Regions from separate parts of the Rhizobium sp. A37_96 genome, predicted to be linked through region 1. Evidence: predicted binding sites of a transcription regulator. Region 1 holds the regulator's gene; each other region holds the start of a gene.
The links. Region 1 encodes PhoB, which activates phosphate uptake and scavenging genes when phosphate is short. Its sites were predicted from a motif close to TGTCATNNANCTGTCAT; they were not measured.

Region 1 (4,111 bases):
TCAACCTCAAGATCCGCGCCAATACGGTCACGGCCCTGATCGGCCCTTCCGGCTGCGGCAAGTCCACCTTCCTGCGCTGCCTCAACCGCATGAACGATACGATCGAGACCTGCCGCGTCACCGGCAAGATCACGCTCGACGATCAGGACGTCTATGACGACAGCATCGACGTGGTGGAATTGCGCGCCCGGGTCGGCATGGTTTTTCAGAAGCCCAACCCGTTTCCGAAGTCGATCTACGAAAACGTCGCCTACGGCCCGCGCATCCATGGCCTGCACCGTTCCAAGGCCGATCTCGATCATATCGTCGAGACCAGCCTGCAGAAGGCGGGTCTGTGGGGCGAGGTCAAGGACAGGCTCTACGACGCCGGCACGAGCCTTTCGGGCGGGCAGCAGCAGCGCCTGTGCATCGCCCGCGCCGTTGCCGTCAGCCCGGAGGTCATCCTGATGGACGAGCCGTGTTCCGCGCTCGATCCGATCGCAACCGCAAAGGTCGAGGATCTCATTCATGAGCTGCGGGAAAATTTCACGATCGTCATCGTGACGCATTCCATGCAGCAGGCAGCCCGCGTTTCGCAACGCACCGCAATGTTCCATCTCGGCCATCTGGTTGAGGAGAACGATACCGATAAGATGTTCACCAATCCCGACGATTACCGCACGCAGGATTACATCATGGGCCGTTTTGGTTGATGATGCTGCGCGCGCGGCTCCTTTCACACAGTTCACCTTGAGGATAGAAAAATGGTCTCCACTCACATTCTCTCTGCCTATGACGAAGACCTGAAGTTCCTGACGCGCCGCATTGCCGAAATGGGCGGCCTGGCCGAGCAGATGGTCAGCGACAGCGTCCGCGCACTGGTCAACAGCGACGCCGCTCTTGCCCAGAAGGTCATCTCGGACGACGTCGTTCTCGACCATGCGGAGCGCGAAATCGGCGACAAGGCGATCGTCACCATCGCTCGCCGTCAGCCGATGGCCGCCGACCTGCGCGAGATCATGGGTTCGATCCGCATCGCCTCCGATCTGGAGCGCGTCGGCGACCTTGGCAAGAACACCGCCAAGCGCGTCATCGCCGTGCAGGGCACCGGCGTTCCGCGTCGTCTCGCCCGCGGCATCGAGCATCTCTCCGAACTGGCGCTGAGCCAGCTGAAGGAAGTTCTAGACGTCTATGCGACCCGTTCGCCCGACAAGGCCGTCTCGATCCGCGAGCGGGACGAGGAAATCGACGCCATGTACACCTCGCTCTTCCGCGAGATGCTGACCTACATGATGGAAGATCCGCGCAACATCACCACCTGCACGCATCTTCTCTTCTGCGCGAAGAACATCGAGCGCATCGGCGACCATGCCACCAACATCGCCGAGACGATCTACTACATGGCGACCGGTGCCCAGCCCGAAGGCGAGCGCCCGAAGGACGATACCGCCAATACCGTCGGCGCGGTGACGGAATAATCTGGAAGCGAAAAAGGAGACCACAGGCGCATGGTTCCGAGAGTTGCTGTTGTAGAAGACGAGGAAGCGCTGAGCGTTCTGCTGCGCTACAATCTCGAGGCCGAAGGCTTCGAGGTCGACACCATCCTCAGAGGCGATGAGGCCGAGCTGCGTCTCCAGGAGCGCATCCCCGATCTTCTGATCCTCGACTGGATGCTCCCCGGCGTGTCCGGCATCGAGCTCTGCCGCCGGCTGCGCATGCGGCCGGAGACGGAGCGCCTGCCGATCATCATGCTCACCGCCCGCGGCGAGGAAAGCGAGCGCGTGCGCGGCCTTTCCACCGGCGCGGACGATTATGTCGTCAAGCCGTTTTCGACGCCGGAGCTGATGGCCCGCGTCAAGGCGATGCTGCGGCGCGCCCGTCCGGAGGTGCTCTCCACGGTGCTGCGTTGCGGCGATATCGAGCTGGACCGCGAAACCCATCGCGTCCACCGCAAGAGCCGCGAAGTGCGGTTGGGGCCGACGGAATTCCGCCTGCTGGAATTCCTGATGTCCTCGCCGGGCCGCGTCTTCTCGCGCTCGCAGCTGCTGGACGGCGTATGGGGGCACGATATCTATGTCGACGAACGCACCGTCGACGTCCATGTCGGCCGCCTGCGCAAGGCGCTCAACTTCTCCAATATGCAGGATGTCATCCGCACCGTTCGCGGCGCGGGCTATTCCATGGAGGCCTGAGCGGCAAGGCCCGCTCAGGCATCGACATAGCGGCGGAAACAGAAAACGGGCCTCAAGGGCCCGTTTCTTTTGTCTCGGCGATGATAGATCTCAGCCGCGTGGTTGAGCCGGCCGGCGCCGTTCGTGCACGGGCTGGTAGGCCAGGCGCTGATGATAGCCGCAATAGGGCGATGCATCCGGGCTCTCGTTGCCGCAGAAGTGGAAATCGTCCTTCAGCGGATCGCCGACCGGCCACTTGCAGGTGCGCTCCGTCAGCTCCGTCAGGCCGAGGCGACGGGAGATCGGGACGACGACGTTGGAAGCCGGACGATATTGGATTTCATTGACCGTATCGACGTCGATCTCTTCCTTCAGCATGGTCGCGCCCTGCTGCCGGGCAACCACCGTGCGCGTCGCAACGCGCGAGCCGAAGCTGGCAGGGCGAGGTGCCGTGGCGTTGCGTTTCGGCGTGCGGGCAGCGGTCGCCGTGCCGCCAGCCTTCGCTCGGCCGGGGAGGTTCAGGCGGTGCACCTTGCCGATGACGGCATTACGGCTTACGCCACCAAGCTGCGCCGCGATCTGGCTGGCGCTCAAACCTTCGGACCATAGCTTTTTCAGCTTCTCGACGCGTTCGTCTGTCCAATTCATGCCCTGTCTCCGCTGCCGCGTTTCCGATGGCAGAATCCCTCACCATTGCCTCGCATGGGAACGAGACGCGAAACGCTCTAAAATTGTGGTGACTAGTTCCGCCGCATGCAGTCTAGCAATTGGTTTTTAACCTAGTGTGAGGCTGACTCCGTGACAAGAGTCGCGGGAATCTTGTGGAATCGATTTCGAGGTTTTCCCCAACTTGCTGTCCGGGCGTGGCATTTCTGCAATAGGCGCTGCAGAACCCATCTCTTTTGGCCGGCAGCGCTTTCTCGCACCTGCTAAACCGCCAGTTTTGTTGACATCGCGGTGCAAAACATCAATAGTGCGCAAGCCGCCGCAAGGCGGCATTTTTGATTTTTTCGGGTCCGTTTCATCAAACGGAAGCGATTGGTCCTTAAAGTTGTGATCGAGGAGAAATGGCCATGGCAGAGACCGCGCCGCTTTATGATACCTACATGCGTGCTCCGCTGCGGTTCGAGCGAGGCGAGGGCGTCTGGCTGGTGACCGAAAATGGCGAACGCTATCTCGATTTCGCGGCTGGCGTGGCGGTCAATTCGCTCGGTCATGCGCACCCCCATCTCGTCGCGGAATTGAAGGCGCAGGCCGACAAGGTCTGGCATCTCTCCAACCTCTATGAAGTGCCCGGCCAGGAGAAGCTGTCGAAGCGCCTGACGGAAGCCACGTTCGCCGACAAGGTGTTCTTCACCAACTCCGGCGCCGAGGCGCTGGAATGCGCCATCAAGACGGCGCGGCGCTATCACTTCGCCAAGGGGCATCCCGAAAAGTTCCATATCATCACCTTCGAGGGAGCCTTCCACGGCCGTACCATCGCGACGGTCGCCGCCGGTGGCCAGGAAAAATACATCGAAGGTTTCGGCCCGAAGGCTCCGGGCTTCGATCCGGTGCCTTTCGGCGACCTTGACGCCGTGCGCGCGGCCATCACCGATGCGACGGCCGCGATCCTGGTCGAGCCGGTGCAGGGCGAGGGCGGCATCCGCCCGGCGACGAACGAATTCATGCGCGGTCTCCGCCAGATCTGCGACGAGCACGGCCTGCTGCTGGTTCTCGACGAAGTCCAGTCCGGCGTTGGCCGCACCGGCAAGCTCTTTGCCTATGAATGGGCCGGTATCAAGCCGGATATCATGGCCGTCGCCAAGGGTATCGGCGGTGGTTTCCCGCTCGGCGCCTGCCTTGCGACGGCGGAAGCCGCCTCGGGCATGAAGGCCGGCACGCACGGATCGACCTATGGCGGCAATCCGCTTGCCATGGCGGTCGGCAATGCGGTGCTCGATATCGTGCTGGCCGATGGC
Region 2 (4,111 bases), on a different contig from region 1:
ACCAAGCATGTAGACGCGATCGAGAAGTTGATCGGCGAGGACGTCCAGTGGCTGAACGGCGACCTGTCGGCATTGCCGCCGGCGGACGAAAGCGGAGACGACAATCGCTCCTCCCGCCGCCGTGATCCCAAGAGCAAGGGCCGCGATCGCGATCGCAGCCGCGGAGGCCGCAGCGCCCCGAGTCATAAAACTGATATCGACGTCGAGGATAATGGCGTCGTGGCGATCGAAGCAGCACCAGCAAAGGCCGAAAGCGTGAAGAACGAGCGCAAGTCTGAGAACAACAACAAGTCCCATAACGGTTCTCGCAACAACCATCGGCCCTTCCCAGCTGCCAACGACGATCATCGCGAGCGTCGCAACCGTTATCGCGATCAGGATGACGGTCCGACGCCGGTTGGTTTCGGTGACGACATCCCCGCTTTCATGCTCATCGTGGCGAACGCCAAGGGCTGATAAACCGCACCTGCCGCCGATCCGAACCCCTGCGCCGGAAGTCGCGGCAAAATTCGGAATCATGGCATGGGCAAGCCTGGCATCGATTTCCCGGGATTGGGAACTGGTCTCGCAATAGTGCGGGACGGCAAGCTGTTGCTCTATCGGCGCCTCAAGGCGCCGGAAGCCGGCTTCTGGAGCATCGTCGGCGGCAAGGTCGATCATATGGAGCCTGCCGCCAAGGCCGCTATCCGCGAGGCGGAAGAGGAAAGCGGTCTTTCCATTGGCAGGATCGATTACCTCTGCACCGAGGAGGTCATCGTAGATGCCGACCGCCAGCACTGGATCTCTCTTATCTACGTCTGCAGGAATTTTTCGGGCGAGCCTCGCCTGATGGAGCCCGACAAGCTCTCCGATTTCGGCTGGTTCGGCCGTGACGAGCTGCCGCCCCAGCTTTCTGAATTCGCCAAGGCAACCATCGCGCATCTGAGCGAGGAAGACTTCCGCTGACGCCCGGGCTTGCCGCCATCTTTCAGATGCGCGATGCACCTGCACGATCTGCGTCACATGTCCTTCATCGTCTCCGGTTAGGCAGGCGGAAATCCGGAGGCCATCAATGCACTCGACCGCACAACCCACCCGCCCCAAGATCGCCGAAACCGTAATCCATCAAACGGCGAGCATAAGAGATTCGCACATCGGCAAATGTTGCGAGATCCTGGCGGACACATCTCTGCACACGGTTGAACTCGGGGACTATTCCTACCTGGGGCCTCGCTGCATCGTCGGCGATGCAACGATTGGAAAGTTCTGCGCCATTGCAGCAGAGGTGAGGATCGGGGCTCCCAATCACCCGATGGACCGCCCGTCCATGCACCGCTTTACCTATTGCCCGGAATATTACTCTGCAGAAGCCGTACGCGACGTTTCCTTTTTTGATCAGCGCAAGCAGGATCGCGCCATCATTGGCAACGATGTTTGGATCGGCCACGGCGTCATTGTGCTGCCGGGTGTCACCGTGGGAGACGGTGCCGTTCTCGCGGCGGGAGCGGTGGTCACCAAAGACGTCGAGCCATATACCGTCGTCGGCGGCGTTCCCGCCAAATTCATTCGCGAGCGGTTTACACGAACCATCGCGGAGAAGCTTGCCTCTATCGCCTGGTGGGATTGGCCGTTCGAAACCATCATGGGACGGCTTGCGGACTTTCAATCAAGCGACATAGAGGCCTTTTGTGAACGCTGGGCGTAGTCTCCGCCGCGTGACCGCTTCCGCAGCCAAATCACAGTAAATGCTACCGGCTCGGTTGGCTGCGCGGCTACCGAGTTCGGCATTTTTGCGCGAATCTTGTTATTTTTCCGCGCGCAGCGCTGCCTCATAGGCAAGCCCCACCCAGCGCGCCATTACGTCCGGATCGTCGAACGCATCGTCGGGTATCGACCAATAGGGCATGTTGATGGCCTTGCCCTTCTTGCCTTCATAAGCCCAGCGCCGCGCGCCGGCGGCCTCGAATTCGGACGCGCTGGCATCGTCCGCCTTCAGGAGAATCTCGTCGTCCACCTCAAGCGCCAGGATCCGCCCCATATGGTAGATGCCCTTGCCGCCGAACATGCGTTTGATGGTGACCGGCCCAAGAGACCGGAACATCTCCTCGATATCGATATTGTCCATTCCCTACCCTTTCAGGACGCCGCCGGCCGCGACGACGGCCTCGGGCGTGTCGACATCCAGATGCGCCGCCTCTCCGAGCTCGACGTCGATGACCGGAAGCCCCGATGTTTCGATGATATGCCGGGCGCCCACATCGCCCTCCAGCCGCATCACCGCATTCAGAACGGATCTCGGCAGGATAACGGGATTGCCGCGTTTGCCGCCGGAGACCGCCCGCACGATCGCCTGTCCGTTCGCCTCGCGGAAGGAGGCCGTTAGGGCTTTCAGATCATCGCCGGTAACGCCGGGCATATCGGCAAGCATGACAAGAACGCCATCGGCTTTTTGTGCCGCCTGCGTGCCGACGCCCGCAACTAGTGAACTCGCCATGCCCGAGGCATAATCCGGATTGAAGACCCGCTCGAGCGCAAGACCACGCAACGCATCTTCGATATCGTCGCGGCGGTGCCCGGTGACTGCGACGATATCGGACGCACCGCTTTCAATGGCAATCAACGCCGATCGGCGAACCAGCGGCACGCCGTCGAATTCCGCCAGAAGCTTGTGTGAACCACCCTCGCCCATGCGGCTGGCCTTGCCGGCGGCCAGCAAGACGACGGCTACCGATATTTGTGACGCCGGCTTCGTAGCGATGTCGCGCGGCCGCGGGCGTGACTGTATTTCCATGAGCAACCCTCCCACGCCCATGCCGCTAATATCCTGCGGCGCAGGTCGTTCTCCGGCTAATATTCTGTCCAGCACCCAATCGAATCCGTTTTCCTTCGGGCTGCGCGCGCATCCCGGCGCCCCGACGACATAGACGTCGTTCACCCTGCCAAGCACGAGAAGATTGCCCGGATCGACGGGCATGCCGACGTGAATGACGTCGCCGCCACCCAGCCGTATAGCCTCCGGAATGACGTCGCCGGCATCGATGACCGCCGATGCGCCGAAGACGATCACCAGCTTCGGCAGCCGATCCGGTGCCGCCATGGCGCGACAGATCGCGTCGGCAACAGCGCTCGCCCGGTGCGCAACGCGCTCTTCCCGCTGCAGGACACTGCCCGAAGGCTGCAGCCGTTGCGACAGAATGCGTGCCGTCTTGTCCATAACTGCCGGTTTCAACGATGGCAGCTCGGTGGCAATGAGCGAAATGGCGTGAGGTTGGAAGGGTTTGACCTCGAAAACCGGCGTCTGCCGCAGAATTTCAACGCCTGCCGCCACCTTCGAACCGGAAACAGCGAGCGGAATGATCTTGAAAGTCGCGATCATATCGCCCGACCGTACCGGAACGTGATCGGCAAGACAGGCAAGGGTAATCGCCGGATCGACATTGTTGATCCGATCGACGGCCGCACGGTTTGCAACGAACAGGCCATCGACGGCGCTGTGGATGTTCACCCGTCCCGTTGCCGCCTCCGAAAAGGTGATATGGTCCGGCGCCATCGCTCGCGCCAGCCGTTCGGCCGCCTCGTCTTCCATGAGATCGCCCGGCTCGATGCGCGCGGCAATGACGTGCTCGACCCCGGCTGCCGTCAGGCGGTCGATGTCGTCGTGGACGAGCCTGTGTCCCTTGGAAAAGCCGCCATCGGCCAGCCGTACGGAATGCGCGAGAATCGCACCCTCCGCCTCCACTGTCGAAAACTCCCCGAAAATCATGGCATCCCACCTTTGGGCGACGACACGTCACGCCCGCGAAGAGAACCGATGATCTCCGCCAGGATGGCGACCGCGATCTCGGCCGGACTTGCGGCACCGATGGGAAGCCCGATCGGCGCGTGGATGCGGGCAAGCTCCGCCTCTGTCAGACCCGCCCGTTTCAGGCGTTCCATACGGCCGGCATGCGTCTTGCGGCTGCCGAGCGCGCCGACATAGAAACAGTCCGTCCTCAACGCCTGAATGATCGGCTCGTCATCGATCTTCGGATCGTGGGTCACGGCTACCAGCGCCATATAGCTGTCGAGCGGCCGCTCCTTCAGCGCGTCCACAGGCCAGTCGGCAATCAGGTCGATGCCCTCGAAACGTTCC
Region 3 (4,111 bases), on a different contig from region 1:
GAAGATCTGGTGAAGGCTTCCTATGAGCGTCTCGAAGGACGGCGCTTCGAACAACTCCAGTGTCCTGGCATTGACGGCAAGGACCTTGATCTTTCGTGAACAGGCCGCGACGCGCTGCGCATCGGCGAGCAGGAAGGCGCGCAGGTCGGTTACCCCCTCAGCCCGCCAGAGGTCGAATTGCTCCCTGACGCCGCTGAAATCCTCCAGCCACATGGCGACAGGCGCGAGATCGAACACTGTGCTGCTAAAATCCTGGGCGTTCATTCCAATTCCCTGCGCCGGCCGAAAAATCAGTCTTCGAAGCACAAAGCCGGCTGTTCGCTGGATTCTGCTTAGCGAACATTTGTAAAGCTTGCGTTGATATTTGGCGCCCGGTCAAGCCGATCAGCCAACGGCATCCTGTTTTCAGTTCATTCTTGTCGAAACTGTGCCCAAAATGGCTCGATCGGTACAATTGACCACCCGACTCCTTGCGGTAAACACGGCTATTATGTTCTCAGAAAGCGCTCAAACGCTTCGAGGGTTTTCTCACTGACATGGTGTTCGATGCCCTCGGCATCATTCCTTGCGGTATCGGGATCAACGCCGAGACGGCACAGGACAGCTTCCACGACCTCATGGCGGCGGCGCGTTGCGATTGCCAGGCGCTGACCTTCTTCCGTCAGGAAGACGCCGCGATACGGGCGCTGCGTGATCAGATTTTCCTCCGCCAGACGCTTGAGCATCTTGGCGACCGTCGGCTGTGTTACTCCCAGCCTCTGCGCGATGTCCGTCTGGCGTGCTTCGCCGGCGTGTTCTATCAGATCGGCAATGAGCTCGACGTAGTCTTCCATCAATTCCGTGCGTCTGTCGTCACGGCTTTTCTGAAAGGCCTCGGCATGCGACTCGACTTCCGTCGAAGCAAGTCGGCTTTCCGGGGTAAGAGGCAATTTCGTCAAGGCGGCTCACCTTCGCAAGGTTCAGAAAGTGGTGAAGATATTTAGCCTTGCCTATAAATAAATCGCAAGCGCAATGAAACCCTAATTGGGGGTATAGACACCGCTAATCAGGGACGGAAACTCTGGGTTTCATGTCCAAGGCTACGACGCGACCGCCGTTTACGAGAAAAGCCGGACGCTCCAATAGCACAATGCCGACATAGCGGCGGCAGCGGGCAAGGTGATCACCCAGGCGATCACGATATTGCCGGCAATACCCCAACGCACGGCCGACACTCGCCGGGCGGCGCCGACGCCGATGATGGCGCCCGTAATCGTGTGGGTCGTCGAAACCGGTATGCCGAGCCAGGTCGCGGCGAAGAGCGTCAGAGCGCCGCCCGTCTCGGCGCAGAAACCCTGCATGGGGTTGAGGCGCGTTATTTTCGAACCCATCGTATGCACGATCCGCCATCCGCCGAGCAGCGTGCCCAAAGCCATGGCTGTCTGACACGAAAGAACCACCCACAAGGGAACGTGGAAGGAACCGCCGCCATATCCTTGGGAATAAAGAAGTATGGCGATGATCCCCATCGTTTTCTGCGCGTCGTTGCCGCCATGCCCAAGGGAATAGAGTGAGGCTGAAAAGAACTGCATGATGCGGAATGTGCGGTCGACGGCAAAGGGCGTCTGCCGGACGAACAGCCATGTCACGGCAAGCACCAGGAACAGGGCAAGCAAAAAGCCGATCAGCGGAGACATGACGATCGCGCCGGCGGTCTTGAGGACGCCGAGCCAGACGATGGAACTGACGCCGACCTTGGCGAGGCCGGCGCCGATCAGGCCGCCGACCAGCGCATGCGACGAGCTCGACGGGATGCCGAATATCCAGGTGACGATATTCCAGACGATCGCCCCCATCAGCGCGGAGAAAATGACGGATGCATCGACGATATTCGGATCGATGATGCCCGTCCCCAACGTTTCCGCGACGTGCAGGCCGAAGAACAGGAAGGCGATGAAATTGAAAAACGCGGCCCAGAGAACCGCATATTGCGGTCGCAGGACACGGGTGGAGACGATGGTCGCGATGGAGTTCGCGGCGTCATGGAGCCCGTTCAGGAAATCGAAGAACAGGGCCGTGGCAATGATTGCCACCAGCAGCGGAAAGGCGAGCGAGGCCCCCATCAGACACTCTCGATCACGATGCCGTTGATCTCATTGGCGACGTCCTCGAAGCGGTCGACGACCTTTTCCAGTTCGCCGTATATCTCGCTGCCGATGATATAGGCCATGGCGTTGGAGGTGCCGTAGTTGCGGAAAAGCTCCTTCAGGCCCTGGTCGTGCAATTCATCCGCATGGCCTTCGACCTTGACGATCTCTTCCGTGATGTTGGCAAGCCGGGTGGCATTGGCGCCCATGCGATCCAGCAACGGCACCGCCTCGGCGACGAGATGCGCCGCCTTGACGATCACTCCGCCCATCTGCTGCATGCGGGGATCGAAGCTCTTCTGCTCGAACAGGCGGATGGTCTTGACGGTCTTGTGCATCATGTCGATGGCGTCATCCATGGACATGATCAGATCCTTGATGTCACCACGATCGAATGGCGTGATGAAGCTCTTGCGCACGGCAAGCAGCACATCGCGCGTGATCTCGTCAGCCTGATTTTCGAATTCGACGATCTGCCGGCACTTTCCCTCGATGTCCTTGCCGGAAAGCAGCTGGTTCAGCGCCTCCGCAGCACCGACGATCGTGCGCGAGTGCTGCGCGAAGAGATCGAAAAAACGATCCTCGCGCGGCATGAGTTTGCGAAACCAGCCTAACATCAAAGCTCCATGCGTCCATTGTCACGAAATTGTCATAATTGACAACGCGCGGCTTGGAAAGGCGCGGAACGGTGTTGTTTTCAGGCCTCGCTGAGGTTTGTTGTGGACACGCTGCGTCAGTGTCGTCGAACGCAAACCGGCTTATGCTGAAGAGCGCCGCTCGGTCAGGCTGGGATTTGTTCGCGCAGGAGCGGCAGCAATCGGTCGCCCTGCCGTTTGATTTCCGAGAGATAGGGCGTGTCCGAAAGGACGAAATGCGTGATGCCCAGATCGCGATATTTGCGCAGGGAGCGGGCGACATCCTCGGCCGAACCGACCAGCCATGTGGTGCCCGCGCCGCCGCCGCCGACCTTGCTCGGCGCCGTATAGAGATTGTCGTCAAGCACATCGCCACGCGCGGCCAGATCGAACAGCCGCTTCTGGCCGACGGCGATGGATTGACGGTGATCGTTCCAGCCGACGCCGTTGTTCTGTGCCATTTCGGCAATCTTTGCTTCGGCATCGGTCCAGGCCTGTTCGCTCGTCTCGCGGACGAGCGTGGTGATGCGCAACCCAAATTCCAATGGCGGAAGATCGCGATCAAGGTCTCTGCTCAATGCCTTGAGCCGGCTGATGCGCTCGCCGATATCGGCGAGAGGCTCGCCCCAGAAGAGCTGTACGTCGGCTTCCGTGGCCGAAACGCGCTCGGCCGCGTCGGAGGCGCCGCCGAAATAGAGCTTGGGGTGCAGGCGCTCGCCGCTGCGCCGGATGCGCGGCGCGGCCGTGGACTCGCTGACGCGAAAATGATCGCCCTCGAAGGTTACGTTTTCTTCCGTCCAGAGCTTGCGGGTGAGCCGCATGAACTCCTTGGTGCGGCCATAGCGATGCGCCTGGTCGCCCTCGCTGTCGCCATAGGCGGCCAGGTTGTCCTTGCCCGATACGATATTGACGCGCACGCGGCCTCCGCTCAGATGATCGAGCGTGGCGGCGGCCGACGCGAAATGCGCCGGTCGCCAATAGCCCGGCCGGATTGCGATCAGCGGCTCGAAGGTGGTGGTGCGGGCCGTCAGCGCTGCGGCGACAGTGAACGTATCGGGCCGGCCCCAGCCTGTGCCGATCAGCGCGCCCTTCCAGCCGTGATCCTCCAGGGCCCTGGCGTGGCTGGTCAGGGTTTCAAGGCTGTTATGGTTCTCGAGAGTGGAATCGCCGCGATGGCCGGGTTTGACGTCATTGGGGATATACCAAAGAAATTCGCAATTGCTGCTCATGCCTGGGCCTGCCTGACTTGGATATGATATTCCACGCCGGCGCCGGTCATGGTTCATCCATGGCTCACGGCGCCGGTATGCTTAAAGTTTGCCTTTCCACGGAACCAGGACGGCCTCGAGA
Region 4 (4,111 bases), 370 kb from region 1:
GTCGTCATGCAGAACGGCCGGGTTGTCGAGGAAGGCAACCACGAGACGCTTGCGACGGCCGACAATGGCCTTTACGCTCGGCTCAACAACCTGCAGCTACCGGCCGTATCAAGCAATTCCCGCAAATAAACGATAGAGACGACATGAGCGACGATGCGATGAAGCTGGTGGTGGTTGGCGCGGCGGGCCGCATGGGGCAGACCCTGATCCGTCTTATCCATGCGACGGACGGCGTAAGCCTGCATGCAGCCGTGGAACGTCCCGGCTCGCCCTTCATCGGCAAGGATGCCGGCGAGATCGCAGGGCTTGGGCCTATCGGCGTTGCAGCCACTGACGATCCGCTCGCCGCCTTCCTCCATGCCGAAGCCGTGATCGATTTCACGACGCCGGCAAGCAGCGTTGCCTTTGCTGGCTTGGCCGCGCAGGCGCGCATCGTCCACGTTATCGGCACGACCGGCTGCTCTGACGAAGACGAGGCGAAGTTCAAGGCGGCAGCCCGCCATGCCCGCATCGTCAAATCGGGCAATATGGGCCTTGGCATCAACCTCTTGAGCGTGCTTGTCGAGCAGGCGGCGCGCGCGCTGCCTTCGAGGGACTGGGACATCGAGGTGCTGGAAATGCATCATCGCCATAAGGTCGATGCGCCCTCGGGCACGGCGCTTCTGCTCGGCCAGGCGGCGGCGAAGGGCCGCGGCATCGATCTCAACGACAATTCCGTGCGCATGCGCGATGGCCATACCGGCCCGCGCCCGGCAGGCACGATCGGCTTTGCAACCCTGCGCGGCGGCGGCGTGATCGGCGATCATTCGGTGATCTTCGCCAGCGAGAGCGAGCGGGTAACGCTGTCGCACAATGCCGGCGACCGTTCGCTGTTTGCGCGCGGCGCGCTGCAGGCAGCACTCTGGGCGCGCGACAAGAAACCCGGCTTCTATTCCATGCTCGATGTTCTCGGGCTCTCCACACGTTGATGCGATGCTGGAGCGGATCGGCACGGAACTGCCGACCCGCTCCAGCATTTTTATTGTCCCGCAATTCCTGACGGAAGACCGCCACGCACCTTTCCTGGAATTGCTCTATCAAGGAGAAATTTTATGAGCGGTACTCTCGTTCTCGTTCGCCATGGGCAGAGCGACTGGAATTTGAAGAATCTCTTCACCGGCTGGAAGGATCCCGATCTGACCGCGCTCGGCATCGAGGAAGCCAAGACGGGCGGCAAGGCGCTGGCCGACTACGGCATCAAGTACGATATCGCCTTCACCTCGGCGCTGACGCGCGCCCAGCACACACTGAAGATCATCCTCGATGAAATCGGCCAGCAGGGCCTGGAAACCATCAGGGACCAGGCGCTGAACGAGCGCGACTATGGCGATCTCTCCGGCCTCAACAAGGACGATGCCCGCGCCAAGTGGGGCGAAGAGCAGGTTCACATCTGGCGCCGCTCCTACGACGTTCCGCCGCCCGGCGGCGAAAGCCTGCGCGACACCGGCGCCCGCGTCTGGCCCTATTACCTGACGGAAATCCTGCCGCGCGTGCTTGCCGGCCAGAACGTGCTGGTTGCCGCCCACGGCAATTCGCTGCGCTCGCTCGTCATGGTTCTCGATCGGCTGAGCAAGGCGCAGATCCTGGAGCTCAACCTCGCGACCGGCGTGCCGATGGTCTACAAGCTCAAGGCCGACTCCACGGTCGCCTCGAAGGAAGTCCTCGGCGACATGTCCGGCGCGCATTGAGCGCCATTTAACTCGCTACCTCTGAAAAGCCCCTCACCCTAGCCCTCTCCCCGTAAACGGGGAGAGGGGACGATCTCTGTCGTAAATTCCCGATTCGCACAGGGTTGAGATGCGACAGCGGGCGCGTCTTTCCCCTTCTCCCCGTCAAGACGGGGAGAAGGTGGCCGATAGGCCGGATGAGGGGCAGCTATATCCTCAATTCTCGACGGTGAAACGCACCCTGTCGGCGGCGAAGCGTGAAATCGAATATTGCACCGGCACGTCGTCGAGATCCGCGTTGAGCGCCTGGGCAACCAATACGATGGCGCCCGGCGATAATTGCAGATCGGCCAGATCGCTCTCGTCGGCATGGGTCGCGGTGATCTCGGTGACGACGCGCACGTAGTCCGGCACGCCAAGCTCCTTGAATGCCTTGGTGATCGATCCGGTTGCCTGGTAGATTTCGGCGATCTTCCCGAAGCGGTCGGCCGGAAACCAGCTCGTGGCGCGCGACACAGGGCGATGATCCGCCTGGCCGAGCGTTTCCAGGCGTACCAGCGGCGTGCCGGCCCTGATCTTGAGCTGCCGGGCCAATTCCGTGCTCGCGGCTTCCTCGCTGGTCGCAAGCAGGACGCTGCGGGTCTCGCGCACCTGATCGCCAATGCCCTGCGAGAAGCGTGTCCGCTTCGAAATCGGGAAACTCAGGCGCTCCTTGCGCTCGATCAGCGTTCCTCGCCCCTGCACGGCCCTGACGATCCCTTCCTGCGCCAGCGCAGCGAGCGCGCTTCTGATCGTGTGCCGGTTGACCCCGAATTGCAGCGCCAGCGTCGTTTCCGGCGGCACCATGCCCGTCTCGTCGAAATCTCCGTGGTTGATGGATGTGCGGATCCGGTCGGCGATCTGCCGCCAGAGCGCCACGCCCGTCTGCCTCTGTATCTTCTGTCCTGCCATCTCGCCCACTCGCCCTGTCACACGCTTGTCACGACTCACTAATAAATATAAAACTATCTTGTATGGTTGTCTATATCAATAGACATTTAGAGGAAAGCGCGATGAATTCAGCACAAAGGCAGGAAGCGGCCGCACAGGAGCGTAGGGAACGCAAGCGCGTCGCCGATCTTCTGGCGCAGGCGGAGCGCGACGAGCTAGAGGCGGCATGGGAAGCCCTGCCGAGCAAGCCGGCAGCCCAGCCGGTTCGCGGGCCAGAAACCGGGCTTGTCATGGTGCGCGGCCGCATCGGCGGCGGCGGCTCCCCCTTCAACCTCGGCGAAGTCACCGTGACGCGCGCCACCATACGGCTGGCATCCGGCGCCATAGGCCATTCGCACGCGCTTGGGACCGATCGGGAAAAAGCCCGGCTCTCGGCGATCTTCGACGCCCTCTGGCAGCAATCGGCCACAAGGGATTTTGTCGAGAAGGCGCTCCTGCAGCCGGTCACCCAGCGCATCGCAGACTACGATCGCAAGCGCGCCGAAGAGACGGCCGCGACCCGCGTCGATTTCTTCACCATGGTTCGCGGAGAAGATTGATGAGCCTTTTCAACACCCCCACCTTCGGCAACGAGGCCTTGACCGGCGGCTTCAGCGACCCGGTCTTCGACGCACAGAGCGTCTTCAAGATGACGATGGACGCCATGGCGCGTCCGGGAACCCTGCAAACCGTCACGACCGACATCGCGCCGCCGGCGCCGCTCGGCATTGCCGCCGGCGCCATCGGCCTGACGCTTTGCGATCACGACACGCCGGTCTGGCTTTCCAACAGCCTGGGAAGATCGACATTGCCGGAATGGCTGGCCTTCCACACGGGAGCACCCATCGTCTCCGAACGGCTGGAGGCGCATTTCGCCTTCGTCGAGGCCGGCATGGCGCTTTCCTCCTTCAGCCAGTTCGGCGTGGGCACGCAGGAATACCCCGATCGCTCGACGACCATCGTGCTGGAGATCGAAAGCCTGGAGGGCGGCAAGCAGCTGGCGCTTTCCGGCCCCGGCATCAAGGATCTGACCATGATCGCCCCGGCCGGACTGCCCGACGCATTCCTGCGCATCTGGAACGACAATCGCGCGCTCTTCCCGCGCGGCGTCGATCTCATCCTGACGGCCGGCCGGCAATTCCTTTGCCTGCCGCGCACCACCAAGATCATCGCGACGGAGATGTGACATATGTATGTTGCCGTAAAGGGTGGCGAAGCCGCCATCGCCAATGCTCACCGGCTGCTGGCCGACCGTCGCCGCGGCGACCGTTCGCTGCCGGCGCTCGGCATCGACCAGATCGTCGAGCAACTCGCGCTCGGCGTCGATCGCGTCATGGCCGAAGCCTCGCTTTATGACCGCACCCTGGCGGCGCTTGCCGTCCGCCAGGCGCGCGGCGACATGATCGAGGCGATCTTCCTGCTGCGCGCCTACCGCA

Region 2: ACQZ6J_RS00180 (DapH/DapD/GlmU-related protein) is a predicted target of PhoB. The motif match lies at 997-1,013, and genes of this name have one in related genera.
Region 3: ACQZ6J_RS12515 (DUF47 domain-containing protein) is a predicted target of PhoB. The motif match lies at 2,763-2,779, and genes of this name have one in related genera.
Region 4: phnF (phosphonate metabolism transcriptional regulator PhnF) is a predicted target of PhoB. The motif match lies at 2,673-2,689, and genes of this name have one in related genera.

What each region holds. Positions count from the first base shown of each region.
Region 1 is NZ_JBNWDS010000002.1:422,772-426,882, forward strand. Features, by position in the region: gene pstB (phosphate ABC transporter ATP-binding protein PstB) at 1-692, shown strand, start outside; gene phoU (phosphate signaling complex protein PhoU) at 744-1,457, shown strand; gene phoB (phosphate regulon transcriptional regulator PhoB) at 1,488-2,171, shown strand; gene ACQZ6J_RS08540 (GcrA family cell cycle regulator) at 2,262-2,798, opposite strand; gene ACQZ6J_RS08545 (acetylornithine transaminase) at 3,224-4,111, shown strand, end outside.
Region 2 is NZ_JBNWDS010000001.1:33,274-37,384, forward strand. Features, by position in the region: gene ACQZ6J_RS00170 (DEAD/DEAH box helicase) at 1-456, shown strand, start outside; gene ACQZ6J_RS00175 (NUDIX domain-containing protein) at 523-945, shown strand; gene ACQZ6J_RS00180 (DapH/DapD/GlmU-related protein) at 1,052-1,684, shown strand; gene ACQZ6J_RS00185 (TfoX/Sxy family protein) at 1,784-2,104, opposite strand; gene ACQZ6J_RS00190 (NTP transferase domain-containing protein) at 2,108-3,742, opposite strand; gene ACQZ6J_RS00195 (XdhC family protein) at 3,739-4,111, opposite strand, start outside.
Region 3 is NZ_JBNWDS010000003.1:160,769-164,879, forward strand. Features, by position in the region: gene ACQZ6J_RS12500 (diguanylate cyclase domain-containing protein) at 1-264, opposite strand, end outside; gene mntR (manganese-binding transcriptional regulator MntR) at 489-938, opposite strand; gene ACQZ6J_RS12510 (anion permease) at 1,098-2,102, opposite strand; gene ACQZ6J_RS12515 (DUF47 domain-containing protein) at 2,102-2,743, opposite strand; gene ACQZ6J_RS12520 (LLM class flavin-dependent oxidoreductase) at 2,908-3,990, opposite strand; gene ACQZ6J_RS12525 (ABC transporter permease subunit) at 4,072-4,111, opposite strand, start outside.
Region 4 is NZ_JBNWDS010000002.1:51,382-55,492, reverse strand. Features, by position in the region: gene ACQZ6J_RS06655 (ABC transporter ATP-binding protein) at 1-129, shown strand, start outside; gene dapB (4-hydroxy-tetrahydrodipicolinate reductase) at 144-968, shown strand; gene ACQZ6J_RS06645 (2,3-bisphosphoglycerate-dependent phosphoglycerate mutase) at 1,092-1,727, shown strand; gene phnF (phosphonate metabolism transcriptional regulator PhnF) at 1,923-2,657, opposite strand; gene phnG (phosphonate C-P lyase system protein PhnG) at 2,759-3,235, shown strand; gene phnH (phosphonate C-P lyase system protein PhnH) at 3,235-3,861, shown strand; gene ACQZ6J_RS06625 (carbon-phosphorus lyase complex subunit PhnI) at 3,865-4,111, shown strand, end outside.